One region of the Streptomyces avidinii genome, then DNA from elsewhere that is predicted to be linked to it. Evidence: riboswitches for the same ligand, from Rfam matches in the RefSeq annotation. Region 1 holds a riboswitch; the other holds the start of a gene.

Region 1 (4,443 bases):
CTCGGCCGACGCGTCGTCGTCGATGGCGGCGGCCGACGGAGCGGATATCGCCGTGGCGGTGGGCGCGGCCGCGGTGGCGGCCGCCGTCTTGCGCGCGCCGATGGGGCGCGGCGCGGGGGTGGCCTTCTTGGCCACGGTACGGGCCGGGGCGGCGGCAGCCTTGCGGGGCTTCTTGGCGGCAGCCTTGGTGGCGGGGGCCGCGCTGACGTGAAGGGCGACACCCTCCTCGTCCAGGACCTGGTTCAGGCTGCGCAGGACCCGCTTCCACTGGTCCACCGGGATGCGGCCGGCCTCGAAGGCCTGGCGCACGTCGTCACCGTTGATGTGACCCTGCTCGCGGCCGCGCTCGACGAGCGCGACGAGGGCCTCCGATTCGGCGATCTCCGGAGGGAACGTACGGGACGGGCTGAGCGACACAAGGAGCCTCTCGTTGCGAACAGATAAAGGGTGGGCGGGACATCATCGCGCGAACTCGGGAAACAGACCCGAGGGGGGTCTGTATTCCGGGCCGCGCGAGGACACCTGTCGGTTCATCGCATGCCCGAGTCGATTCGTTACGCGCTGAATTGAGTGACCTGCGCCACGCTGTGTTCGCGCAACCGATCCGGCGCAGATCCGTCCGCCCTTCGCGTCAGCCTTTTTTGCGGGCCTCGACGAGGAAACGGGCGGTGTGTGCGACGAACGGACCTTCGCGTTCGATCTGTTCGTGCAGCTCGCGCAACCGGTCCCGGTACTGCCCGACCGTGAAGCCGGGCACCATCCAGATCACCTTCCGTAGAAAGTAGATCACGGCTCCGATGTCGTGGAACTCCGTGCGCAGTCGTTCGGAGCGCAGATCGACCACTTCGAGGCCGACCCGGGTGGCGTCGGCGACCGCGTCGTCGGGGTGCCGGGCACGCCGGACCTCCTGCGGCTGCGGGCCGAGGAAGTACTCGACGAGCTCGAAGACGCTCGCCGGACCGACCTGCTGCGAGAGGTAGGTGCCGCCCGGCGTCAGCACCCGCGCGATCTCCTCCCACCAGATGGTCACCGGGTGCCGGCTGGTCACCAGCTCGAAGGCGTCGTCGCCGAAGGGCAGCGGCGGCTCGTCGGAGTCCGCGACCACCACCGCGCCCAGCGGGTGCAGCAGCCGTGTCGCCCTCTCGATGTTGGGCGGCCAGGACTCGGTGGCCACCATCAGCGGGGGCAGCGGACCGGACCCGGCCAGGACCTCACCCCCGCCGGTCTGGATGTCCAGGGCCGACCGGGCGCGTGCCAGGCGCTCGGCCATCAGCCGCTGGTAGCCCCAGGAGGGGCGCTGCTCGGTGGCCCGGCCGTCGAGCCAGGAGAAGTCCCAGCCGTCCACGGAGACGGACTCGGCCTCGGCGACAAGATGGTCGAAAGTACGCGTCATGCCTTGATCGTCCCAGGTCGGACGCCCGTCAACCACCGGATATGTCGACTACAGTGGTCGGCGGGCCGTGACTGGCGTTCGGGTGGATCACCACCGGGGAGCGGCCCGGCGTACTGAGCACTCCGGTACGTCGACTGCCGCGCGCCTGGGCGAACCGCGATCCGCAGCGACGTTCAGGAGACCCCGTGACGACTGCCCAGACTGCCTCAGCCCCTGCCGGCGCCTCCGCCGACGCCACCGCCACGGCCCGGCTGATGGACGGCACCGCCCTCGCCCGCCGCATCTCGGAGCAGACCGCCGCCCGCGCGGCGAAGATCACCGAGCGCACCGGTACCGCGCCCTGTCTGGCGACCGTGCTGGTCGGCGAGGACCCCGCCTCCGTCACCTACGTCCGCATGAAGCAGAACCGCTGCGCCAAGGCCGGGATCACCTCACGCCACGTGGAGCTGCCGGCGTCGACCACCACGCAGGAGCTCGTCGCCGCGATCACCGCCCTCTCCGAGGACCCGGAGATCAGCGGCATCCTGCTCCAGCACCCCGTCCCGCACCACATCGACGAGCGCGCCGCCTTCGAGGCCATCGCCCCGGGCAAGGACGTCGACGGGGTCACCATGCACTCCTTCGCCGCCATGGGCTTCGGGCTGCCGGGCTTCGTCTCCTGCACCCCCGGCGGCATCATGCGCCTCCTCGCCGCCTACGACGTGGACCTGACCGGCAAGCACGCCGTCGTCGTCGGCCGCAGCGCGATCCTGGGCAAGCCGGCCGGGATGCTGCTGCTGGAGCAGAACGCCACCGTCACCTACTGTCACTCGCGCACCCGGGACCTCTCCTCGATCGTGCGCCAGGCGGACGTGCTGGTCGCCGCCGTGGGCAAGGCCGACTTCATCCGGGGCGAGGACATCAAGCCGGGCGCGGTGGTGCTGGACGCCGGCTACAACGAGGGCAACGTCGGCGACGTGCACTTCGAGTCGGCCGCCGCCCGGGCCTCGCTGATCACCCCGGTACCGGGCGGCGTCGGCCCGATGACCATCGCCGTCCTGCTGGAGCAGACCGTCATGGCGGCCGCCGCGCAGGCCGGGCTGGACCTCGCGGAGCTCTGACCGCGGATCGAACGCCCCGGGCCCACGGGTCCGGGGCGTTCCCGTTTCGGGCCCCGGCTTTCCGGCGCCGGCTTGCGGGCTCCCGCTTCCGGGCCCGGCTCTCAGACCCCGGCGGCGGTACGGGCGGCCGTGGCGACGATGGGGGAGGTACGGAACTCACGCGCCAGCGCGGTCAGCGGCTGGTCGGACAGCCGCGGCGGCTCGGGCTGCTGCGGAGGCCGGGCGGCCGCCTCCGAGGCGGCCCGGCGCTCGCACGCGGCGGCGAGCATGGCGGCGTCCGCCACGGCCGAGGCCCGGGCCTCGCTCACGCCCTGGCCGCGCGCGGCCTCGTACGCGGCGCTGCGCACGGCGGGGTCGAACCAGCCGGCCAGCGCCAGGATGCCGTCGTCGATGACCGACTCGCGGTGGAGCAGCCGGATCCCCACCGAGGACCACCAGGCCAGCGGGACGGTCCGGCCCTGGGCCGCGGCGAATCCGCGCAGTGCCTTCCACAGCGGGCGCAGCCGCCGGTACTGGCCGAAGGCCTGCCACGTCGCCGACCCGCCGACCAGCGGCACGACGAACCCGGCGCCGAGCAGCAACGCGGACGCCGAGGCCAGCGGCGGCGCCACGTCCGTGGACAGGAACACCCAGTCGCGGCCCGCCCACCGGGCGACGACCGAGGCCCACTTGGCGGCCAGGTAGGCCAGGTCCATCAGCCCGGCGACGACGATCAGGGCCAGCCCCGTGCGCAGCGGGCGCAGCGAGCGGTCCGTGCGCGCCAGCCACTTGCCGCACAGCCAGGTCAGCGCCGAGGTGCCCAGGGTGTGCGCCACGAGGAAGCAGACGATCATCTCGCGGATCCACGGCGTGGTGGCGTAGTACGTGTCCAGGTCCTGGAGCCGTTCCACCGGAGCGTCGCCGATCACGAACAGGGCGACGATCGCCGCGGTCGCCGTGCCGAAGACGGCGGCGGTCAGCCGGGTGGCCCGGCGCACGGCCGCGGGCGGCCCGCCGCGCCACTGCAGGACCAGGACGACGCACTGTCCGGACCACACGGTGAGCAGGCCGAACACCAGGGGCGCGGAGAAGTTGACCACGCCGGTGAGGCGGTTGACCGCGGCGATCGTCGGCGGCGAGGCCAGGAAGGTGATGGGGGCGCCGACCAGGAGCAGCCCGCACGCGGTGCGGTTCAGCGGACGGTCCCGGTCCCGGCGCAGCGTCGGAAGCTTGATCAGCAGCGCCAGGACCATCAGGGACCCGGGCAGGAGCAGCAGGATCCTGCCGCTCATCGGGCCTGTCCGACGGGGTCGGCGGGGCCGACCGGGTCCGCTGCCGGGCCGCCGGAGGCTGCGCCCGTGGCCGGCCCTGCGCCGGTTGCCGGCCCGGTGCCGGTGTCGGTGCCGGGCGTTTGGCCGGGTGCCGGGTCGAGCCCGGCGACGGCCCGCTCGGCGGCGGTGAGCGGCGGCGCCTTCAGGGCACCCCGGTCCGAGGCGCGCAGCACGTGCCAGACCACCGAAGGGTGGAGCCAGTGGGTGGGCGCGGTGCTCATGGTGAGGACCTTGAACAGGGCGGCGGTGAGCGCCTCGTCGGTGGTGGCCCCCGTCATGAGCCGGTTGACGTACCCGTTGAGCAGGCCGGTTCCGGTGCGCGGCTTCATTCCGGTGGCCCCCGGATACAGGATGTCCTGCGAAGTGGCGAGCTCCCAGGCGGTGCTGACCTGGGGCGCGATGACGCGCTGCGCCTCGCGGCCGATCCCGGGATGCGCCAGCCCCTTGCCCCGGAGCAGGGTGCGTACGGCCAGCAGCCCCTGGGCGGCGACGGTCATGCCCTGCCCGTACAGCGGGTTGAAGGTGGCGACGGAGTCGCCGACGGCGAAGAAGCCGTCGGGCAGCTCGGCCTTCTCGAAGTAGACCCGGCGGTTGGCGGTGCCCTGGGTGACGGCGACGTCCGTCAGGGGCTTGCGGCCCT
Region 2 (4,443 bases), 1.8 Mb from region 1:
TGACGAAGACGACCGGCGAGACGGGGCGGAAGGTCCCGGTGCCGCCCAGCCGCATCCGGAAGGACCGGGAGGCGGCCGCGACCTCGGCCAGGTGGGCCCTGATCGCGGGGAGGCGGTCCGCCTCCACCTCGGTCGGCGGAACGAGGGTGACGTGCGTGGGGATGCCGTGCGCGGCGGCGTCCCCGAAGCCCGCGCGCAGCTCCTGGAGCTGGCTGCCGTACGGCTCCGGGACCGCGATCGAAACGCCGAGCGTTACGGTCCCCACGTATCTCTCCTCCGCTTGTCGCTGTGGACTGCTGCCGCCCCAGTGTGGCGGCAGCACCCCCGTTCGTGCCAGGGCTCTCTGTCCGTAGTTGCGTTCGTCAGTGCTTGGCGGGCAGCAGACCGAGGCGGTCGTAGGCCTGCGCGAGCGTCTCGGCGGCGACCGCACGGGCCTTCTCCGCGCCCTTGGCCAGGAGCGAATCCAGCGTCTCGGGGTCGTCGAGGTATTCCTGGGTGCGCTGCTTGAAGGGTGTGACGAAATCGACCATCACGCCGGCCAGGTCGGTCTTCAGCGCGCCGTAGCCCTTGCCCTCGTACTTCGCCTCCAGCTCGGTGATCGTCTCGCCCGTGAGGGTGGAGAAGATCGTGAGCAGGTTGCTGACGCCGGGCTTCTTCTCCGGGTCGAAGCGGATCTCCGCCTCGGTGTCGGTGACCGCGCTCTTGATCTTCTTCTCGGTGACCTTGGGCTCGTCGAGGAGGTTGATCAGGCCCTTGGGGGACGACGCGGACTTCGACATCTTGATCGCCGGGTCCTGGAGGTCGTAGATCTTCGCGACCTCCTTGACGATGTGCGCGGCGGGCAGGGTGAAGGTCCGTCCGTAGCGCTGGTTGAAGCGCTCCGCCAGGTCGCGGGTCAGCTCGATGTGCTGGCGCTGGTCCTCGCCGACGGGGACCGCGTTCGCCTGGTACAGCAGGATGTCGGCGACCTGGAGGATCGGGTACGTGAACAGGCCGACGCTGGCGCTGTTGACGCCGCCCTTGGCGGACTTGTCCTTGAACTGGGTCATGCGGCTGGCCTCGCCGAAACCGGTGATGCAGTTCATGACCCAGCCGAGCTGGGCGTGCTCGGGCACGTGGCTCTGGACGAAGAGCGTGCAGCGCTCGGGATCCAGGCCGGCCGCGAGCAGCTGGGCGGCGGACAGGCGGGTGTTCGCGCGCAGGTCCTTCGGATCCTGCGGCATGGTGATCGCGTGCAGGTCGACCACCATGTAGAAGGCGTCGTGCGTCTCCTGCAGGGCGACGTACTGGCGGATGGCTCCGAGGTAGTTCCCGAGGTGGAACGAGCCGGAGGTGGGCTGGATGCCGGAGAGCGCGCGAGGACGATCAGAAGCCATGGCTTCATTCTCTCAGGTGCGGGGACGGGCCCGTGCCCGCCGCAGGCCCGATCCCACCCCGGCCGAGCGACCGATTTCCGCCGATCCGCTCCGTGGGCACCGCTGCGACTCGGGACGCCCCCGGACGCCGGGCGGGCCGGAGACCCGGCCTCGCCGGCGTTCGGGGCGCGGGGTCCGGGGGCGGCGCCCCCGGACCCCGGCCGCGCGTCAGGCGAGCGGCAGCCCCGGGGCCGGGAAGGCGGCCATGAGGTCCGTCACCTCCGCGCGGATCGCGGCGAGGGCCTGCTCGTCCCCCTTCGCGGCGGCGTCGACCGCCCGCGAGATCCAGTCCGCCACCAGCGGCATGTGCTCGGTGGACAGCCCGCGGGACGTCAGCGACGGCGTACCGATCCGCACGCCCGAGGGATCGAACGGCTTGCGCGGGTCGAACGGCACCGTGTTGTAGTTCACGACGATGCCCGCCCGGTCGAGGGCCTTGGCCGCGATCTTGCCCGGTACGTCCTTGCCCGTCAGGTCGATCAGGATCAGGTGGTTGTCCGTACCGCCCGAGACCAGGTCGAAGCCCTTCTGCAGCAGCGCCGCGGCCAGCGCCTTGGCATTGGCGACGACGGCGTGGGCGTAGGAGACGAACGACGGCTGCGCGGCCTCGTGCAGCGCCACCGCGATACCGGCCGTCGTCTGGTTGTGCGGGCCGCCCTGGAGGCCCGGGAAGACCGCCTTGTCGATGGCCTTCGCGTGCTCCTCCCGGCACATCAGCATCGCGCCCCGCGGACCGCGCAGGGTCTTGTGCGTGGTGGTCGAGATGACGTCGACGTGGTCCGCCGGGGACGGGTGCGCGCCGCCCGCGATCAGGCCCGCGATGTGGGCCACGTCCGCGACCAGGATCGAGCCGGCCTCGCGCGCGATCTCGGCGAAGGCGGCGAAGTCGATGGTCCGGGGCAGGGCGGTACCGCCGCAGAAGATCAGCTTGGGCCGCTCGGCGAGGGCCAGGTCGCGCACCGCGTCGTAGTCGATCAGCCCGGTGTCCGCCCGCACGCCGTACTGGACGCCCCGGAACCAGGAACCGGTCGCCGAGACGCCCCAGCCGTGCGTCAGGTGCCCGCCCATCGGCAGGGCCATGCCCATCACGGTGTCGCCCGGCTTCGCGAAGGCCAGGTACACGGCCAGGTTGGCGGGCGAGCCGGAGTACGGCTGCACGTTGGCGTGGTCCACGCCGAACAGGCCCTTGGCCCGCTCGACGGCCAGCGCCTCGACGCGGTCGATGTTCTGCTGGCCCTCGTAGTAGCGGCGGCCGGGGTAGCCCTCGCTGTACTTGTTCTGCAGCACGGTGCCGGAGGCTTCGAGGACGGCCGCGGACACGTAGTTCTCGCTGGGGATCAGGCGCAGGGTCTGTGCCTGCAGTACTTCCTCCGCCGCGACGAACGACGCCAGCTCGGGGTCGGTGGCCAAAAGGGCGGGATGGCGGCTCGCGGACATGGCGGGCTCCTCCGGGGTCGATGTGATCGGTACCCCGCGAGGCCCAGGCGAGCGGCCCTGTATGCGGTCGAGCGCGCACGACTCCCCCGGAGTTGGTTCTCCGTACGCCAGTCGCCGTGCGTACCGGACACCTTAGCGGGCGCGCCGGAAGAGAGGTTTCTGCGTCCGGTATTCGAGCGACGATAAGAAGGTGACGCCACCCTCGTCACCGCTTCACCCGGCGCTTCACCGCGCCGGACGGACGATCGGAGACCCCGTGTCGACAACTGCTGATGCCATCCGCTCCGCAGACGCGCACAGCGCGCACAATTACCACCCGCTGCCCCTGGTCGTCGCGTCCGCGGAAGGCGCCTGGATGACCGATGTCGAGGGCCGCAGATACCTCGACATGCTCGCCGGGTACTCGGCCCTCAACTTCGGGCACGGCAACCGCCGTCTGATCGACGCCGCCCGTGCCCAGCTGGAACGGGTCACGCTCACCTCGCGCGCCTTCCACCACGACCGCTTCGCCGAGTTCTGTACCGAGCTCGCCGCGCTGTGCGGCAAGGAGATGGTGCTCCCCATGAACACGGGCGCGGAGGCCGTGGAGACGGCGGTGAAGACCGCCCGCAAGTGGGGCTACGAGGTCAAGGGCGTCCCGGACGGGCACGCCAAGATCGTGGTCGCCGCCGACAACTTCCACGGGCGGACCACGACCATCGTCTCCTTCTCCACGGACCACGACGCCCGCGACCACTTCGGGCCGTACACGCCGGGCTTCGAGATCGTCCCGTACGGGGACCTCACCGCGCTGGCGCACGCCGTCACCGAGAACACGGTGGCCGTGCTGCTGGAGCCGATCCAGGGCGAGGCGGGCGTGCTGGTTCCGCCCGCCGGGTACCTGCGCGGCGTACGGGAGCTGACCCGCGAGCGGAACGTCCTCTTCATGGCGGACGAGATCCAGTCGGGGCTGGGACGGACGGGCCGGACCTTCGCGTGCGAGCACGAGGACGTCGTCCCGGACGTGTACATCCTCGGCAAGGCGCTCGGCGGCGGCGTGGTGCCGGTGTCGGCCGTCGTCGCCGACCGGGACGTGCTCGGGGTGTTCCGGCCCGGCCAGCACGGGTCCACCTTCGGCGGGAACCCGCTCGCGTGCGCCGTCGCCCTGGAGGTGATCGCGATGCTCCGGACCGGCGAGTTCCAGGGCCGCGCCACCGAGCTGGGCGAGCACCTGCACCGTGAGCTGAACCTGCTGGTCGGCGGGGGCGCGGTGACCGCCGTACGCGGCCGCGGGCTGTGGGCGGGCGTCGACATCGACCCGTCGCGGGGCACGGGCCGGGAGATCTCCGAGAAGCTGATGGAGCTCGGGGTGCTCGTGAAGGACACCCACGGGTCGACGATCCGGATCGCCCCGCCGCTGGTGATCAGCAAGGAGGACCTGGACTGGGGCCTGGACCAGCTCCGATCGGTGCTGGGCGCGTAGGGCGGGCTCTCCACGCGCAGTACAGGCCCTAAAGGATGACGTGGGGCAGGAAGCGGGCGTACTCGTCCGTGACCGGCCCCGCCGATTCCCGGATGCCGAGCCCCGCCGCCTCGTCCTCGACGACCCACG

Evidence for each region. Region 1 has a riboswitch for ZMP and ZTP ahead of OG373_RS08590 (bifunctional 5,10-methylenetetrahydrofolate dehydrogenase/5,10-methenyltetrahydrofolate cyclohydrolase). Riboswitches for the same ligand answer to the same signal wherever they lie in the genome.
Region 2: it holds a riboswitch for ZMP and ZTP, as region 1 does, so the genes downstream of both, glyA (serine hydroxymethyltransferase) here and OG373_RS08590 (bifunctional 5,10-methylenetetrahydrofolate dehydrogenase/5,10-methenyltetrahydrofolate cyclohydrolase) in region 1, are expected to answer to the same signal.

The regions. Positions count from the first base shown of each region.
Region 1 is NZ_CP108863.1:1,915,948-1,920,390, reverse strand. Features, by position in the region: gene OG373_RS08600 (RNA polymerase sigma factor) at 1-417, opposite strand, end outside; gene OG373_RS08595 (class I SAM-dependent methyltransferase) at 632-1,393, opposite strand; ZMP/ZTP riboswitch at 1,451-1,551, shown strand; gene OG373_RS08590 (bifunctional 5,10-methylenetetrahydrofolate dehydrogenase/5,10-methenyltetrahydrofolate cyclohydrolase) at 1,648-2,493, shown strand; gene OG373_RS08585 (MAB_1171c family putative transporter) at 2,595-3,764, opposite strand; gene OG373_RS08580 (NAD(P)/FAD-dependent oxidoreductase) at 3,761-4,443, opposite strand, start outside.
Region 2 is NZ_CP108863.1:3,730,585-3,735,027, forward strand. Features, by position in the region: gene OG373_RS16305 (2'-5' RNA ligase family protein) at 1-265, opposite strand, end outside; gene trpS (tryptophan--tRNA ligase) at 363-1,376, opposite strand; gene glyA (serine hydroxymethyltransferase) at 1,584-2,852, opposite strand; ZMP/ZTP riboswitch at 2,887-2,977, opposite strand; gene rocD (ornithine--oxo-acid transaminase) at 3,109-4,314, shown strand; gene OG373_RS16325 (glutathionylspermidine synthase family protein) at 4,343-4,443, opposite strand, start outside.